3 linked regions of the Prosthecomicrobium sp. N25 genome follow. The protein of the gene in region 3 binds, or shares a complex with, the protein of the main gene of each other region. Links are inferred from orthologs where the notes say so. Each region holds a gene or a part of one and is shown on either strand. Other genes may lie near its edges.

Region 1 (5,398 bases), on a different replicon or contig from region 3:
CTTCGGCGCCCTCGAATGGCTGGGCGGGCTCGAACTGTCGAGCCCCGTCCGCCACTTCGGCGCCTTCTCGGGGATCGCCACGGCCGACAAGGGCCGGGACCTCCTCCTTCTCACCGACAACGGCTTCTGGCTCGCCGCGCGCCTCGAGTCCGGGCCGGACGGCAAGCCGCTCGCCGTCGGCTCGGCCCGCATGGCGGTGATGCGCGACTCGGACGGCCGGCCGCTCCTCGGGAAGGACGACGCCGACGCCGAGAGCCTCGCGATCCGCCCGGCCGAGGGCGGGTTCGAGGCCCTCGTCGGCTTCGAGGAGCGCCACCGCGTCCTGCGCTTCCGCGCCACCGGCCCGTTCCCGGGCGGCGTGCTGGGCACCCGCGGCGAACGCTTCGCGGCGCTCTGGAACGAGCAGAAGCCGATGCGATGGTCGAAGGGGCTGGAAAGCCTCGCGATCGTGCCGCCGGGCCTGATGGGCGACGCCGTCGCGGTCGGCCTGTCGGAGGCGCCGCCGCGCGGCGAGCGCCTCGGCTACGGCTACATCTTCCGGCCCCGCGGCTTCGACCGCTTCCGCTTCGTGCTCCGGGACGACTACGATCCGACCGATGCCACCTTCACGCCGGAGGGCGACCTGCTCGTCCTCGAGCGTCGCTTCACCATCGCGTCCGGCGTCGGCGCGCGGATCCGGCGCGTGCGCGCCGGCACCATCGCCCCCGGCGCCGTCGTCGACGCGGAGGTCATCTTCGAGGCCGACCTTTCCGACCAGATCGACAACATGGAGGGCATCGCCCTCGACGTCGCCGAGGACGGCCGCCGGATCCTGACCCTCGTCTCGGACGACAACCGCTCGATTCTGCAGCGCACCCTTCTCCTGCGCTTCCGCCTGAGGGACGACTAGGGCAGGCTGCCGGAAGCTTGCGCCGGGTTGATTCGGAGCGGTATTCTCTCGTATTCAAGCCGGGGTCCGACCCCCGCGCGGTCGGACCGCGCCTGGAGGATTGATGATGGCGGTATCGCGTAGGCTGTCGTATCGCCGCGCCGCACTCGCGGGCGCCGCCCTGGCCGTCCTGGGATCGACCCCCGCGCTGGCGCAGACGCGCGTCGTCGCCAACTACGACGCCAACCTTTCCGGGTTCTCGGTCGCCTCCGGCGAGTTGAGCTTCGACCTCTCGGGCGGCGGCGACTACCAGGCCTCCCTCGGCGCCCGGGTGGTCGGCTTCGCCGCCATGATGGGCAACCGCTCCGCCCAGGCGAGCGCCGCCGGCAAGGCCCAGCCGGGCAACACGCTCTCCCGTTCCTACGCCCTCGCCGTCAACGGCGGGCCGATCGCCAACGTCGTCAGCATGACCTTCGCGGGGGGCTCCGTCGCGAGCCTGACCGCGACGGAACTGCGCACAGCCGGGGCCGACCAGCGCATACCGGTGACGGCGCAGCACAAGCGCGGGGTGGTCGATCCCCTCGGCGCCTTCGTGGTGACCGTGCCGAGCGCCAACGACGCCCTCACCCCGAAGGTCTGCAACCGCACCCTGAAGGTCTTCGACGGCCGCGTCCGCTACGACCTGCGCCTCGTCTACGGCGCCAAGACCGAGATCCGCGGCGGCGCCGGCTCCTATTCGGGCCCGGCCGTCATCTGCAGCGTCGGCTACCGCCCCATCGCCGGCTTCCGCCCGCTCTCCCCCGAGCAGGCCAGGTTCGAGCGCAACCTCGAATTCTCGATCTGGTTCGTGCCGGTGGGGCAGACCAACGTCCTGATCCCCTACAAGGTCGTGATCGGGACCCAGATGGGGCTGCTGACCGTCGCCGCCTCGCGCTTCGAGGTGACCGGCTCGCGCACCGCCGAGGCGGCCGACCGCACGACGGTGGTCGGCTCGGTCCGCGGCAAGTCGGCCGAACGGAACTGAGGCGCCGGCGCGCCGCGCCCCGCCGTCGTCAGGCCCGTTCGGGCTCGGTGATCGCCGCCAGGCCGCGGTAGGGCGCCAGCATCACGAGCGCGAAGAAGGTCTTCACCGAGAAGTCGGCGATCGCCCAGGAAACGAAACGCGGCACCTCGGGCGCCATGAGGCCGAAGAGCGGAGCCGCCGCGACCGCGAAGTCGTCCCCCGCGCCGAGCGCCTCGAAGCCGGGCGCGAAGGCGAGCGAGAAGAAGATCGCCGTGTCGAGCGCCGATCCGGCGAGCGAGGAGAGGAGCGGCGCCCGCCACCAGCCCCCCGAGCGGCGCAGCATGTCGAACGCGAGCGCGTCCAGCATCTGCCCCGCCAGAAACGCGCTCGCCGACGCGACGGCGATGCGCGGCGAAGACAGAAAGGCCGAGAGGACCACCGCCACCAGGAAGCCGGCGAGGATCACCTTCTGGGCCGCGACGAGCCCGAAGCGCCGGTTGGTCAGGTCCGTCACCAGGAACGCGACCGGATACGTGAAGGCGCCGTAGGTGAGCAGGTCGGCGAGCGACAGCGCCCCGATCGAGCCCTCGACCGGGTAGCGCACGAGCACGTTGGAGGCGACGACGACGAGCGTCATGGCCCCGACCGCCGTCAGGGCGGCGCGGACCGGGAGGCCGAGCACGCGGATCTCCTGCGTGCCGAACCGGGCCCTCGAAACGGGGAAGGCCGCCTCGGGGGCGGCCTCCGGAACCGGACGGACCGAGATTGGCTCAGGCGGCGGTGGCCGCCTTGGCGATCTCGCGCTTCAAAAGGAGCGCGCGCTGTGACAGCTCGCGCTCGTCCGCCTTCGCCAGGAAGGCATCGAGGCCGCCGCGGTGCTCCACGGAGCGCAGCGCATGGGCCGACACCCGCAGGCGGACGCTGCGGCCGAGGGCCTCGGAGATGAGGGTCACGTTGACCAGGTTCGGCAGGAAGCGCCGCCGGGTCTTGTTGTTGGCGTGGCTGACGTTGTTACCGGTCAGGACCGCCTTCGCCGTCAGTTCGCAGCGCCGAGCCATGGTCAAACATCCTTCTACGCGACCGGGATCTTCGGGAACCCCGGATCGGTCGTCACACGAGGGTCTGGAGATTGGGCGCTTCTATAGTCACCGGGGTCCGGCCCGTCAAGCCTCGCCCCCGCGGGCGGCGGCCGCGACACCCCCGCCGAAGCGGGGCAACGCCGATAGGCCGGCGGCGTTAACCATTCATTCACCATACGGGCCAAAGATTCGACCCATTCGCCGCCTATCCGGCGGGCTGGGCCGACGAGGAGGATGAGCGTGCCGGCATACCGCGTGAGCCTTTGCCGGATGGCCGGCCTCGCCGTCGTGGGCGCCCTGGCGACCCTGCCCGGACCGGCCGCCGCCGGCGACGGCCAGATCAGCGCCAGCTACGACATCACCATCGGGGGGATCGCCCTCGCCAAGGGCAACCTGGTCGTCAAGGTGGACAAGGACGCCTATACGGCCCGTGTCGGCTACCGCACGACGGGCGTCGCCAAGGTGGTCAGCCGCGCCACCGGCGAGGCCATGGCGACGGGTGCCATCAAGGGCGACAAGCCGGCCGCCGCCACCTACCAGCTCGACACGAACGGCGAGCGCAGGCCCGCCCACGTGGTGATGGGCCTCGCCAACGGCACCATCAAGAGCCTGGACCAGAACCCGCCCTTGAAGGACGACCCCGAGCGGGTCCCCGTCGAGGCGCAGCACCGGCAGGGCGTCGTCGATCCCCTGAGCGCGATCCTCATGCCCCTGCCCCGCAAGGGCGACGCCGCGCTCGGGCCGGCCGCCTGCGACCGGACGCTTCCCGTCTTCGACGGCTGGACGCGCTACGACGTCAAGCTATCCTTCAAGGCCGCCGGCCCGATCCAGAAGGCGGGCTACGCCGGCCCCTCGATCACCTGCGCGGCCCGCTGGGTACCCGTCGCCGGCCACAAGCCGGAGAAGGACTCGACGAAGTTCATGGTCGACAACAAGGACATCGAGGTGACCCTGGTCCCCGCCGCCGACACCGGCGTGCTGGTCCCCGTCCGCGTCGCCGTGATGACCCTGACCGGCCTCCTGGTGGTCGACGCCGACCGCTTCACCGTGATCGGCAACGAGGCCCAGGCGATCCGCTGACCGCGGGCCGCCCGGTCGCGCCGTCCCGGAACGGGCCGGAATCCTTTCCGGAGCGGCTCTTCGGCCGCGGCTTTCGGGCAGCGCCCTCCCCAGATCTGGGGCCGGGCCCCGACGCGATCCCGCATCCTGTGGCGAACGGAGCGCGAATCCGTGCCGGTCAGCGATTCGTCGCAGCTTCGTTCCCGCTCGGGTCCTGAGGGTTAAACGCCCGCGCCCGCGTGCCTATATTGGGGGCCCAGCACCAGCTCCCCGGCCCCCCGATGATCCCGTTGTCCGTCCTCGATCTCGCCCCCGTCCCGGAGGGCTCCGACGTCTCCGCCGCCCTCGCCAACACGGTGGACCTGGCGACCCATGCCGAGCGGCTCGACTTCCACCGCTACTGGCTCGCCGAGCACCACAACATGCCCGGCATCGCCAGCGCCGCGACCGCTGTGCTGATCGGCCGCGTCGCCGCCGCGACCTCGACGATCCGGGTCGGATCCGGGGGCATCATGCTGCCCAACCATTCGCCCCTGGTGATCGCCGAACAGTTCGGCACGCTCGCCTGCCTCTTCCCGGGGCGCATCGACCTCGGCCTCGGCCGCGCGCCCGGCACCGACCCGGCCACCGCCCGCGCGCTCCGGCGCGACCTCGACACCGCCGCCGAGCGCTTTCCCGACGACGTCATCGAACTGATGGGGCTGCTCGGCGAGCCCGAGCCCGACCAGCGCATCCGCGCCATCCCGGGCGCCGGCACCGGCGTGCCGCTCTACATCCTCGGCTCCAGCCTGTTCGGCGCGCAACTCGCCGCCCTGCTCGGCCTGCCTTTCGCCTTCGCGTCCCACTTCGCCCCCGCGCAGCTCTTCGACGCCCTGGCGATCTACCGCGACCGCTATCGCCCCTCCGCGCTCTGGCCGAAGCCGCACGCCATCGTGGCCGCGAGCGTCATCGCGGCGGAGACGGACGACGAGGCCCGGCTCCTCTTCACCTCCCAGCGCCAGGCCGTGCTGAACCTGCGGACCGGCCGCCCGGGCCGCCTGCCGCCCCCGGACCCGACCTTCGAGGACCGGCTCGATCCGGCGGCGCGGCGCATGCTCGACAGCGTGACGGCCTTCTCGGTGGTCGGCGCGCCGGCGACCGTCCGGGCGGGCCTGGAGCGGATCATCGCCGAGACCGCCGCCGACGAGTTGATCGTCACCGGCCAGATCCACGCGCACGCCAGGCGGGTGCGGTCCTTCGAGATCCTCGCCGAAGTCCGCGACGCCATGGCGGCCTGACGTCCCGTTTCGGGCCGGAAGCGTGAACGCGGCCGTCCCGCGATTCCCCCGCGCCCGGGCCCGGTCGGGCGACATCCTGTGCCCGCCGTCTCCGACCCCCCAACATATCGGG
Region 2 (5,595 bases), on a different replicon or contig from region 3:
CGGCCCGTCCCCTCAGCCGAACAGCGTGTCGCGGACGAGGCGCCAGCTCGCCTCGTCGGGGGCGAGCAGCAGGCTGCCGTCCGTGCGGGCGGGGTCGTAGGGCCGGCCGTCCGCGGTGGCGGAGTAGCCGCCCGCCTCCTGGTGGATCAGCCAGCCGGGGACGTGATCCCAGGGCATCAGCTTGCCGTAGAGCGCGAGATGGCCGCCGCCCGAGGCGATCAGGCGATATTCGTGGGCGGCGCAGCGGTAGCCGTAGCTGCCCCAGAGCCTGGGCATGCGCGCGGCGACCCGGCTGCGCTGCGGCTCGGAGAGATAGTTCCAGGACAGCGCGCCGTGCATCAGGCCGAGTTCGGCGGGCGCGGCCACGCGCATCGGCCGGGTGCGGCCCGACTCGTCCTCGAACCAGGCGCCGCCGCCCGCGAGCGCATAGGCGAAGTCCCGGCCGAAGGGATCGTAGATGGCGCCGGCGACGATCCGGCCGCCGATCACCACCCCGGCCATGACGCCGAAGAGCGGCACGCCGTTGGCGTAGTTGAAGGTCCCGTCGATCGGGTCGACCGTGATGGCGAAGTCCGAGCCGCCGAGGCGGGCGGGCAGGTCCGGGTCGAGCGCGGCGCTCTCCTCGCCCACCATCAGGGCGGCCGGGAAGCGGTCGGCGAGGCGGGCGGCGATCAGGCGCTCGGCGGCCTGGTCGGCGATCGTGACGAGGTCGTGCGGGCCGGCCTTGGTGGAGACGTCGGCGGTCTCCAGCCGGCGGAAGCGGGGCAGGATCTCGACGTCGGCCGCCTCGCGCAGGATGGCGCCCAGGTCGGCGAGGTCGGCGCGGGTGAAGGTCGGCATGCTCTGCTCCTCGGAACGGCGGGCGGATGGCCGCCGTCATACCGGGAAGGCGGGCCGGCGCGCCATCCCTTCCGGCGCGCGGCTGGCCGGCGCCCCGCCCGTCAGGCGCAGCGCTCGAGGAGCTGGTCGAGGGCGACGCGGCGGGTCGCCATGGATTCGTTGAACGCGTGGGCGACCGGCAGGGTCTGGACCTCGATGCGCTTGCCGCCGACGAGGTCGACCGAGATCTCGCCGACGTCCTCGACAGAAACGGTGCGGACGCTCGGCAGCTTGGCGACCCGCTCGGCGACGATCTCGGTGATCTCGCCGACGGTCAGCTTGGACTTGGCGAGAAGTTCATCGGTGCGGGCGGAGGCGGGGCTCATGGGAAACACTCGTCCGGTTGTGGGGCTCGACAGGCAGACTATTCAAATTCGGCTTTATTCCGCCTTAAGCCGACGTTCAGGCCGCGTTCATGCCGGTGCGGTAGCGCGGGACCGTTAACGGCTCGTGGCGGGATCGGCGGCGGGGCGGGCCGCCTGTCCCGATTCGGGGCAGGTCGGCCCCGGTCGGGACGCGTGTTAACCGGTCGTTAAGGTTTCCGTGGCAGGTTCGGGGCGTCCAGTCTCCTGGACCCGAGTGGCTCCTATCCACTCTTTTGACGCCTCCCTGTACTTTCTCGCCGAGCCGTGCCCGTCACGGCTCGTTTTTTTCCGGCGGCCCTCTCGTTGGGGAACGCTGCGGGGCGGTTCGTTAACCCTGCCGTGGATTATGGTGGACGACGACGCGGGCGGTCTCCGGTCCTGGCACCGGTCCTGCTAAGTCCCCCTGGAACCGCCCGTGTTGCGAAACGCGGCGACGCGTTACAGAATGCCACCGGAGGCGCCGAATGACCCGCGACGGACAGTCCGAACGAGACGAGACACCCGACACGATCGATTTCGCGGCGCGCTTCGCCGGGTCGGAGACGTTCCGGACCCTCTTCCGGGAAGGCATGGGGCTCGTCGAGGAGACAGCGGCCTATCTGGACGGACCGGGCCGCGCCGAATCACGCGAGCTGACCCGGACGGGATCGCTGGTCTACGCCACGGAATCGATGCGGCTGACGACCCGCCTGATGCAGCTCGCCTCCTGGCTCCTGCTCCAGCGTGCCGTCAACGAGGGCGAGATGACCCAGGCGCAGGCGGGCCAGGAAAAGTCCAAGGTGCGCATCGACGGCCCCGCGTCGACCCGCTCGGGCCCGGGCTGGGAGGAGATGCCGGAGCTTCTCAAGGCCCTGATCGAGCGCTCCATCCGCCTCCAGGAGCGCATCCGCAAGCTGGACGCCGCCATCTACGGCCGCGAAGAGAGGCCGGTCGAGACCCCGGTCAACCCCGTCGCCGCTCAGCTCGGCAAGCTCAACCAGGTTTTCGGCTCGGGAAGCTGACGGTTCGGCCGGACTGGACGTCTCAGGGACGGCCAGACCGAATTTGGCACGTTTCTCCCCGCGCGTGTCACCCCGGATATCGAGCCGGGGACAGGGGTCGTGCACACCCCCTGCGGCCGTACACGTGGACGGTGACCGCCCAACCCGCATCCCCGGACAAGGCGCGAAGGCGCCGCAGATCCGGGCCCAGCGCGGGCCTCGATCCGCAGCACTGCGGCCGGTTGAGGGCGCTGGATCCCGGCCTTCCGCTTCGCTCCGGCCGGGAACGCGGAGGAGAGGGCGCGCCTCGGCTACAGTTGCCGGCTCGATGGCCGGGATGACAACCGCGGGACAGCTCGGCGGAAAAGCAGCGAGCCCGCGCCGGGGCGGCACGGGCTCGAGACGCTGTTCCGTCGCCGCGCCCGTCGGGGGCGGCGGCGCAAGGCTAGATCAGAGGCCGAAGCCCTTGAACTTGTCCTTGAACTTGGAGATGCGTCCACCGCGGTCGAGGAGCTGCTGGTTTCCGCCGGTCCAGGCCGGGTGCGACTTGGGGTCGATGTCGAGGTTGAGCGTGTCGCCGGCCTTGCCGTAGGTCGAGCGGGTCTCGTACTCGGTGCCATCGGTCATGACGACCTTGATGACGTGGTAATCGGGGTGGATGTTCGCTTTCATGGCCTTGTCCCTCGCGCGGGGCCGGATGCCGCGGCCCGCCTGATCCTCGCCGGACCGTCCGAGGGAAGTGCCCTCCCCTCAAGTGACCAGGGCCGCGCGCCGTCCGGCCCGCAGCCCCTCGATCCTGTCGGGCGTCCCTATAGCGGAAGCCGTCCGCGGGGGCAAGACGGACGGCGCGGCGGAAAACGGGCGCGGGCGCGGACCTTTGCGGGGGCGCCCCCACGTCATACGCAACATCGCCGAGCCGGACGCGACTTGATCCGGCGGCCGGTTCGCGCCAAGACGTCACCGGCGAGAGGGAGAGAGACTTTGGCACGCAGGACGACGGCCGCCGACGTGGAAGCAGGCAAGGGTCCGGGGCGCACGCGCACCGTCCGCCCGCTCGCCGCGCTCGTCCCCTATCTCGGCCGCTACAGGGGACGCGTCGCCGCGGCCCTCATCGCCCTCGTGGCCGCCGCGACCGCGACGCTCGCCGTGCCGCTCGCCGTCCGCCGGATGATCGACCACGGCTTCACCGGCTCGGACGCCGGCCTGATCGACCGCTACTTCCTGATGCTGGTCGCCGTCGCGGCCGCCCTGGCGCTGGCGAGCTCGGCCCGCTACTACCTCGTCACCTGGATCGGCGAGCGCGTCGTCGCGGATCTGCGCGGCGACGTCTACGCCCATGTGATGCGGCTCTCGGCCGACTTCTTCGACCGGTCGCTCTCCGGCGAGATCGTGTCGCGCCTGACCGCCGACACCACGCAGGTGAAGTCGGCGGTCGGCTCCTCGGCGTCGGTGGCGCTGCGCAATCTCGTCCTCTTCCTCGGGGCGACCGCCATGATGGTGGTGACGAGCCCGCGCCTGTCCGGCCTCGTCCTCCTGGCCATTCCGTTCATCGTCCTGCCGCTCGTCGCCTTCGGCCGCCAGGTGCGCCGCAAGTCGCGGCTCGCCCAGGACACGCTCGCCGACGCCTCCGCGTACGCCTCGGAATCGATCGGGGCGATCCGCCAGGTCCAGGCCTTCACCAACGAGGACCAGGCGGTCGGCCGCTACCGCTCCGGCGTGGAACGCGCATTCGAGGCGGCCCGGTCGTCGACGGCCGCCCGCTCGCTCCTGACCGCGATCGCCATCTTCATGGTGTTCGGCAGCGTCGTGACCGTGCTCTGGATCGGCGCCACCGACGTTCTCGAAGGACGGCTGACGCCGGGGGCGCTGTCGCAGTTCGTGCTCTACTCCGTGTTCGCGGCGGGCGCGCTCGGGGAGCTCAGCCAGGTCTGGGGCGAGATCAGCCAAGCCTCCGGGGCCGCCGAGCGGCTGACCGAGCTCCTGGCCATCGAGCCGAGCGTCAAGGCGCCGGCGAACCCCGTGCCCCTGCCGCAGATCCGGCGCGGCGCGGTCGCGTTCGAGGATGTGGCCTTCGCGTATCCGGGCGCCCCGGACCGGCCGGTCCTCTCCGGCTTCTCGGTCGCGGTCGCCCCGGGCGAGAAGGTGGCGCTGGTCGGCCCCTCGGGCGCCGGCAAGTCGACCGTCTTCCACCTGCTCCTGCGCTTCTACGACCCGACCGCCGGCCGGGTCCTGCTCGACGGGGTGGACGTGCGTGAGGCCGACCCGCTCGAGGTCCGCCGGCACGTGGCGATCGTGCCGCAGGACACGGTGATCCTCGCCGGCACCGTCATGGAGAACATCCGCTTCGGCCGGCCGGACGCGACCGACGAGGAGGTCGTGGCAGCCGCGCGCGCGGCCCTGGTCGACGACTTCGTGGCCGGCCTGCCGGACCGCTACGGCACGCTCGTCGGCGAGCGAGGCGTCACCCTGTCGGGCGGCCAGCGGCAGCGCATCGCGATCGCGCGGGCGATCCTCAAGGACGCGCCCGTGCTGCTCCTCGACGAGGCGACGAGCGCGCTCGACGCGGAATCCGAGACGCTGGTGCAGACCGCGCTGGAGCACCTGATGGAGGGACGGACCACCATCGTGATCGCCCACCGGCTCGCGACCGTCCTGGAATGCGACCGGATCCTGGTGCTCGACCAGGGCCGGCTCGTCGAGGAGGGCACGCACGACGTGCTCGTGCGCCGCGGCGGCCTCTACGGGCGCCTCGCCCGCCTGCAGTTCGAGACGGGCGCGCTGGCGCTGGGCGCGGTCGGGTCCTGACCGGTCACGGCAGGACCAGGACCGGCACCAGCATGCCCTTGGCCTGCAGGAGGTCGACGAACTCGAAGAGCGGCACCACCAGGAAGAACACCAGTCCGTCCCGCAGCGTGTGCCACAGGAGCCGGGGCTGCACGGTCACGGTCTCCATGTCGCGCCAGAGCGAGAAGGCCGGGCCGAAGCGGGGCACGCGCCGGCAGTAGTCCGCGTAGGCCGGGCCGAAGAGCGCGGCGAGCGACCGCTCCTCGCCCTTCACCACCACGGTGAAGACGGCGACGACCATGGCGGTCACCAGGACGGCGGCCACGAGGCTGCCGGTGGCGGCGCCGATGCCGAAGGAGCCCACGAAGGAGAACAGGTAGAGCGGGTTCCGGCTGATCGAGTAGGGGCCCGTGTCGACCACCTCGGCGGCCTTGCGCCCGCCGATGTAGAGCGTGCACCAGACCCGCCCCACGATGGCGACGCCGATCAGGACCAGGCCGAGGAGTTCCACGCCCTCGTGCCAGAGGCCGCCGAACCAGTCCGGCGAGCTCACGAAGGCGAGGAGCCCGAACAGCAGGACGGACGCG
Region 3 (5,447 bases):
CGATGTCGAGGACGGTCATCTCCTCGTAGCCGAAGTCGAGCAGCTGCTTCAGGAGCTTCTCGGTGATCTCCTGGCCGGCCTCGGCCTGGATGACGCCGGTCTTCATGTCGACGACGTCCTCGGCCAGGTACTGGCCGATCACGTCCTCGTCCGAGACCTTCAGGAACTTCAGACCCTTCTCGGCCAGGATGCGGGCCTGGCGGGCCGTCAGCTTCTTGCCGGCCTCCAGCACCACCTCGCCCGTGTCGGCGTCGATCAGGTCCTGCGTCGCCTTGTAGCCGCGCATGCGGTTCGGGTCGTACGGCGTGCGCCAGGACTTGCCGGTCCGCACGTAGACGAGCTTGTTGTAGAAGGTGTCGAGGATCGTCTCCCCGTCCATGCCGAGCGCGAACAGGAGCGACGACACCGGGATCTTCCGGCGCCGGTCGATGCGCGCATAGACGATGTCCTTGGCGTCGAACTCGATGTCGAGCCACGAGCCGCGGTACGGGATGATCCGCGCCGCGAACAGGAGCTTGCCCGACGAGTGGGTCTTGCCCTTGTCGTGGTCGAAGAAGACGCCCGGCGAGCGGTGCATCTGCGAGACGATGACGCGCTCGGTGCCGTTCACGATGAAGGTGCCGTTGTCCGTCATGAGCGGCATGTCGCCCATGTAGACGTCCTGCTCCTTGATGTCCTTGACGGACTTCGCGCCGGTGTCCTCGTCCACGTCGAACACGATGAGGCGCAGCGTGACCTTCAGCGGCGCCGCGAAGGTCATGCCCCGCTGGCGGCACTCGTCCACGTCGTATTTCGGCGGCTCGAACTCGTAGCGGACGAACTCGAGGAGCGCGCGGTTCTGGAAGTCCGAGATCGGGAACACCGACTTGAAGACGGCCTGGAGGCCTTCCTCGCCCCGCCCGCCCTTCGGCTCGTCGATCTGCAGAAACTGATCGTAGGAGGCCTTCTGCACCTCGATCAGGTTCGGCATCTCCGCGACTTCGCGGATCGATCCGAAGAACTTGCGGACACGTCTGCGACCGTTGAACGTCTGGGCCATTGTCGCTCCTCGCGCGGGTACCGACGGCAATCCGGAGAACCTGGGCAGCAGCCCGCCGCGGGCGGCGGAGCGGTTCTCGGGATGGTCGCCGGGGAAACCCGACAATTACCACCGGACTTGAAGAAATGTCCGGATCCGATTGATTCCGAATTCTCTTGCCGGTCAGGGCCGAAGCCGGCCCCTTTCGGCAGAACGGCCGGGATCGGCAGAGCCGACCCCGGCACGATGGTCAGGCCGCCCGAGGGATACGAGATCCCCCGGGTAGCGGGATCACTTGACGTCGACCTTGGCGCCGGCGCCCTCGAGCTGCTTCTTGAGCTTCTCGGCCTCGTCCTTGGACACGCCTTCCTTGACGGCCTTCGGCGCGCCCTCGACGAGGTCCTTGGCTTCCTTGAGGCCGAGCGCCGTGATGGCCCGGACTTCCTTGATGACGTTGATCTTGTTCGGACCCGCGTCGGCCAGGATGACCGTGAACTCGGTCTGCTCCTCGACGGGGGCCGCGGCGGCGGCCGGAGCGCCACCGGCGGCGGCGACCGCGACCGGAGCGGCGGCGGAGACGCCCCACTTGTCTTCGAGGAGCTTCACGAGCTCGGCGGCCTCGAGGATGGTGAGGGACGAGAGGTCGTCAACGATCTTCGACAGATCAGCCATTGTAGTGTTCCTTCGGTCTATCGGTTCGAACTTGCGATTTCGGGTCGGGCCGGACGCTCCGTCCGGCTCGCGCTTCGATTGGCCTCACGCGGCCTGGTCCTTCTCGGCGTTCGCCTTGATGACGCGGGCGAGTGCCCCGCCCGGCGCGGCGATGACCGACGCGAGCTTGGCGGCGGGCTGGTTGATCATGCCCGCGAGCTTCGCCCTCAGTTCGTCCAGAGACGGCAGCGAAGCCAGCGCCTTGACCCCGTCGGGGTTCAGCGCCGTCTTGCCCATGCCGCCACCGAGGATGACGAACTTGTCGTTGGCCTTGGCGAACTCGGTCGCCACCTTCGGGGCCGCGACCGGATCGGTCGCGGACACGATGACCGTCGGACCCTTGAAGAGTCCGGCGACCGGCTCGAGTTCTGTGCCTTGAAGAGCCAGCTTGGCGAGGCGGTTCTTCGCGACCTTCACGGTTCCTCCGGCGGCCCGCATGCGCCCGCGCAGGGCGTTCATCTCGGCCACCGTCAGTCCCTGATAGCTCGCCACGACCAACGACCCAGTTGCCTTGAACTGGACGTTAAGGGTCGAGACGAGTTCGCGCTTTGCCGCTCTATCCACGACTGCCTCGTTACGTATGCCCCCGAGAGGTCCCCGGGGACGGGTTGCAAGGTGGACGCCCCTCCCCGGCTCGAGGCCGGCGCGGAACCTCCGCTTACTTCCTGTCCCCCCGGGTCGCCTTCGCGGGACCCGAGGACCAACGGTCCGAACCGATATGCCGGAAGCGCGCGCGCCTCCGGGAATCCGCTCTTCCCCGTCTCATGCAGGCTCCGTCGGATCGCACCCGATCGAAGTGGACTTAGGCCGGTCGCCCGGCACCTGCAGTCTCGGACAGGTCGAGCCCACGCGAGACCCGGCGGCTTGCGCCTCCGGTCCCCGGGCGGGCCCCACTCTCCCGACGAACCCGAGGGCTCGCCGGAAACGCTTGCCGGACCCCGCGCGGGCGATGCCCCCGCCGTTCCGGCCGGCCTGGATGCGCATGCCGCGCGCCCCGGTCGGATGTCTTCGTCAGGCCTGCGCCGACAGGCTGCCGGGGTCGATCTTGACGCCCGGGCCCATGGTCGAGGAGATCGACACGCGCTGCAGGTAGGTCCCCTTGGCGCCGGTCGGCTTGGCCCTGTTCACCGCCTCCGCGAAGGCGCGGATGTTCTCGAGCAGCGCGCCCTCCGTGAAGGAGGCCTTGCCGACGCCCGCATGGACGATGCCCGCCTTCTCGGCGCGGAACTCGACCGCGCCGCCCTTGGCGTCGCCGACCGCCTTGGTGACGTCCATCGTCACCGTGCCGACCTTCGGGTTCGGCATCAGGCCGCGCGGGCCGAGCACCTTGCCGAGGCGGCCGACGAGCGGCATCAGGTCCGGGGTGGCGATGCAGCGGTCGAAATCGATCGTCCCGCCGTTGATCCGCTCCACCAGGTCCTCCGCGCCGACCACGTCGGCACCGGCCGCGCGGGCCTCGTCGGCCTTGGCGCCGCGGGCGAAGACCGCAACCCGGACCGACCGGCCCGTGCCGTTCGGCAGGTTGCAGACGCCGCGGACCATCTGGTCGGCGTGGCGCGGGTCGACGCCGAGGTTCATGGCGATCTCGACGGTCTCGTCGAACTTCGCAGAGGCGCGCTCCTTGACGAGCTTCACGGCGTCTTCGAGCCGATAGAGCTTGGTGCGCGAAATGCCCTCGCGGGCCTTGGCGGTACGCTTCGGAAGCTTGCTCATCGTCTCACTCCACCACTCGGACGCCCATGGCCTGCGCCGAGCCTTCGACCATGCGCATGGCCGCCTCGACGTCGGTCGCGTTCATGTCCTTCATCTTCTTCTCGGCGATCTCCTTGACCTGGGCCTTGGTGATCTGGCCGACGAAGGAGCGGCCCGGGGTCTTCGACCCGGTGCCCGGCTTCTTCTTCGTGTCGAGCTTCGCCGCGCGCTTGATGAAGAACGCGGTCGGCGGAGTCTTGATCTCGAAGGTGAAGCTCTTGTCGGTGAAGTAGGTGATCTGCACCGGGCACGGCGTGCCCTTCTCGATCTCCTGCGTCTTCGCGTTGAATTCCTTGCAGAACATCATGATGTTCAGGCCGCGCTGGCCGAGCGCGGGGCCGATCGGCGGCGACGGGTTCGCAGCACCCGCCGGCACCTGGAGCTTGATGTAGCCCTGGACCTTCTTCGCCATAGTCCCTCTCTCCACTGTGGGGTCGCCGCCGGTCCCTCGTCGGGCGGCGGCGTCGGAGCGGCGGTCAGGCCTCCCGATCCGGCGACGATCGGTCGTACCCCCCGCCTCCCGGGAGCCCGAGAGCCCCGCGGGTCGGCGTCCTGGCCGCCCTCCCGAGGAAGGGCGGCGAAGCGCCTGCTGCCCGGATCCGGTCGGGCGCCCGTGGCGCCGTTCCGTTCCGGACCGGCCCGCGGCCCGGACGAACCGGACCCCGGATCGGGTGAGAACCGCGGGCCAGCTTCCGCGGGTCTCTGCGGAACGAGCCTTTCGGACCGCTCCGGCGGAGCGAACCTTTCAGCCCGCTCCCGGGGCGGCGCCCGATCGTCCCCTCTCGCGAGGGCGACGGCCCGGCCTCGTCCCGAATTCGTCATGGCACGGCCCGTGCGGCGCCGCGGGGCCGGAGCCCTCAGACCTTCTCGACCTGTCCGTATTCCAGGTCGACCGGCGTCGCGCGGCCGAAGATCGAGACCGCCACCTTGAGTCGGGCCCGCTCCTCGTCGACCTCCTCGACGGTCCCGTTGAAGGACGCGAAGGGCCCATCCGACACGCGCACCTGCTCGCCGATCTCGAAGGTGATCGACGGCTTCGGACGCTCCACGCCCTCCTGCACCTGCTGCAGGATGCGCATGGCCTCGGCTTCCGTGATCGGCATCGGCTTGTTGTCGGAGCCCAGGAACCCGGTCACCTTGGGGGTGTTCTTGATGAGGTGGAAGGCCTGGTCGGTCAGGTCCATCTTGACGAGGACATAGCCCGGGAAGAACTTCCGCTCCGCATCCACCTTCCGGCCCCGGCGCACCTCGACCACCTTCTCGGTCGGCACGAGGATCTGCTCGAACAGGTGCGTCAGGCCCTGCTGGCCCGCGCGCTCGCGGATGGACTCCGCGACCTTGTTCTCGAAGTTCGAATAGGCGTGCACGATGTACCAGCGCTTGGCCATGTCTTTTTTGGATCCGTCGCCGGTCAGCGGGCGAAGCCGAGGATGAGGCCGATGCCCCATCCCATGACCTGGTCCGCGAGAAGGAAGAAGATGGCCGCGATGGTCGCCATCACGAAGACCATGACGGTCGTGATGGCGGTCTCGTTGCGGGTCGGCCAAGATACCTTGGCGACCTCGTCGCGGACCTGCTGCAGAAACATGAAGGGATTGGTCTTCGTCGCCATCCGCCGCTCACGACAGGCGGGCGCGCAGAGGGGCTCGCCTCCACACGCCCGGCAATAAGGAACCGTCTACCTAATGCCTCGCGCGTCCGACCACAAGAGGGATTCGGAACACATCGGGAAATCGACTGGCAGGGGCAGAGGGACTCGAACCCCCGACCCTCGGTTTTGGAGACCGATGCTCTACCAACTGAGCTATACCCCTTTGGGCTCAGTCGACTTCGCCGTGGCGCGACGCCTTCGGCTTTAGCACTCCGGCGGCTTCCGGGAAAGACGCCGCCGGAGGATTCGATCGGACGCTGTGGGGCGGCACGCCACCCCTTAGCCGTGATCAGGCAAGGATCTTGGCGACGACGC

The links. Proteins that work in one complex are often made in the same cells at the same time.
Region 1: rplL (region 3) and rpmB share a complex: the UniProt entries of both Escherichia coli proteins name them as parts of the 50S ribosomal subunit. The link is inferred for Prosthecomicrobium sp. N25 from one-to-one orthologs.
Region 2: rplL (region 3) and rpmE share a complex: the UniProt entries of both Escherichia coli proteins name them as parts of the 50S ribosomal subunit. The link is inferred for Prosthecomicrobium sp. N25 from one-to-one orthologs.

What each region holds. Positions count from the first base shown.
Region 1 is NZ_JBBCAT010000002.1:867,975-873,372, reverse strand. What follows is about bases 1,286-3,972. They hold rpmB (50S ribosomal protein L28), read right to left. Parts: upstream 2,930-3,972; coding sequence 2,642-2,929; downstream 1,286-2,641. Other genes in these bases: WBG79_RS18880 (DUF3108 domain-containing protein), read left to right, coding at 3,191-3,972; WBG79_RS18890 (VUT family protein), read right to left, coding at 1,921-2,508; WBG79_RS18895 (DUF3108 domain-containing protein), read left to right, coding at 1,286-1,892. Also shown: WBG79_RS18900 (esterase-like activity of phytase family protein), read left to right, coding at 1-889; more of WBG79_RS18895, read left to right, coding at 996-1,285; more of WBG79_RS18880, read left to right, coding at 3,973-4,030; WBG79_RS18875 (LLM class flavin-dependent oxidoreductase), read left to right, coding at 4,291-5,286.
Region 2 is NZ_JBBCAT010000001.1:1,645,053-1,650,647, forward strand. What follows is about bases 1,286-4,169. They hold rpmE (50S ribosomal protein L31), read right to left. Parts: upstream 2,897-4,169; coding sequence 2,675-2,896; downstream 1,286-2,674. Other genes in these bases: rcdA (protease adaptor protein RcdA), read left to right, coding at 1,709-2,245; WBG79_RS07450 (ABC transporter transmembrane domain-containing protein), read left to right, coding at 3,206-4,169. Also shown: WBG79_RS07430 (inositol monophosphatase family protein), read right to left, coding at 13-840; WBG79_RS07435 (hypothetical protein), read right to left, coding at 942-1,205; more of WBG79_RS07450, read left to right, coding at 4,170-5,029; WBG79_RS07455 (methyltransferase family protein), read right to left, coding at 5,034-5,595.
Region 3 is NZ_JBBCAT010000004.1:196,638-202,084, reverse strand. The notes cover bases 1-2,736. They hold rplL (50S ribosomal protein L7/L12), read right to left. Parts: upstream 1,691-2,736; coding sequence 1,310-1,690; downstream 1-1,309. Other genes in these bases: rplJ (50S ribosomal protein L10), read right to left, coding at 1,775-2,293; rpoB (DNA-directed RNA polymerase subunit beta), read right to left, coding at 1-1,039. Outside these bases: rplA (50S ribosomal protein L1), read right to left, coding at 2,741-3,442; rplK (50S ribosomal protein L11), read right to left, coding at 3,447-3,893; transcription termination/antitermination protein NusG, read right to left, coding at 4,339-4,869; preprotein translocase subunit SecE, read right to left, coding at 4,893-5,093; tuf (elongation factor Tu), read right to left, coding at 5,422-5,447. UniProt on the Escherichia coli protein: The binding site for several of the GTPase factors involved in protein synthesis (IF-2, EF-Tu, EF-G and RF3). Is thus essential for accurate translation.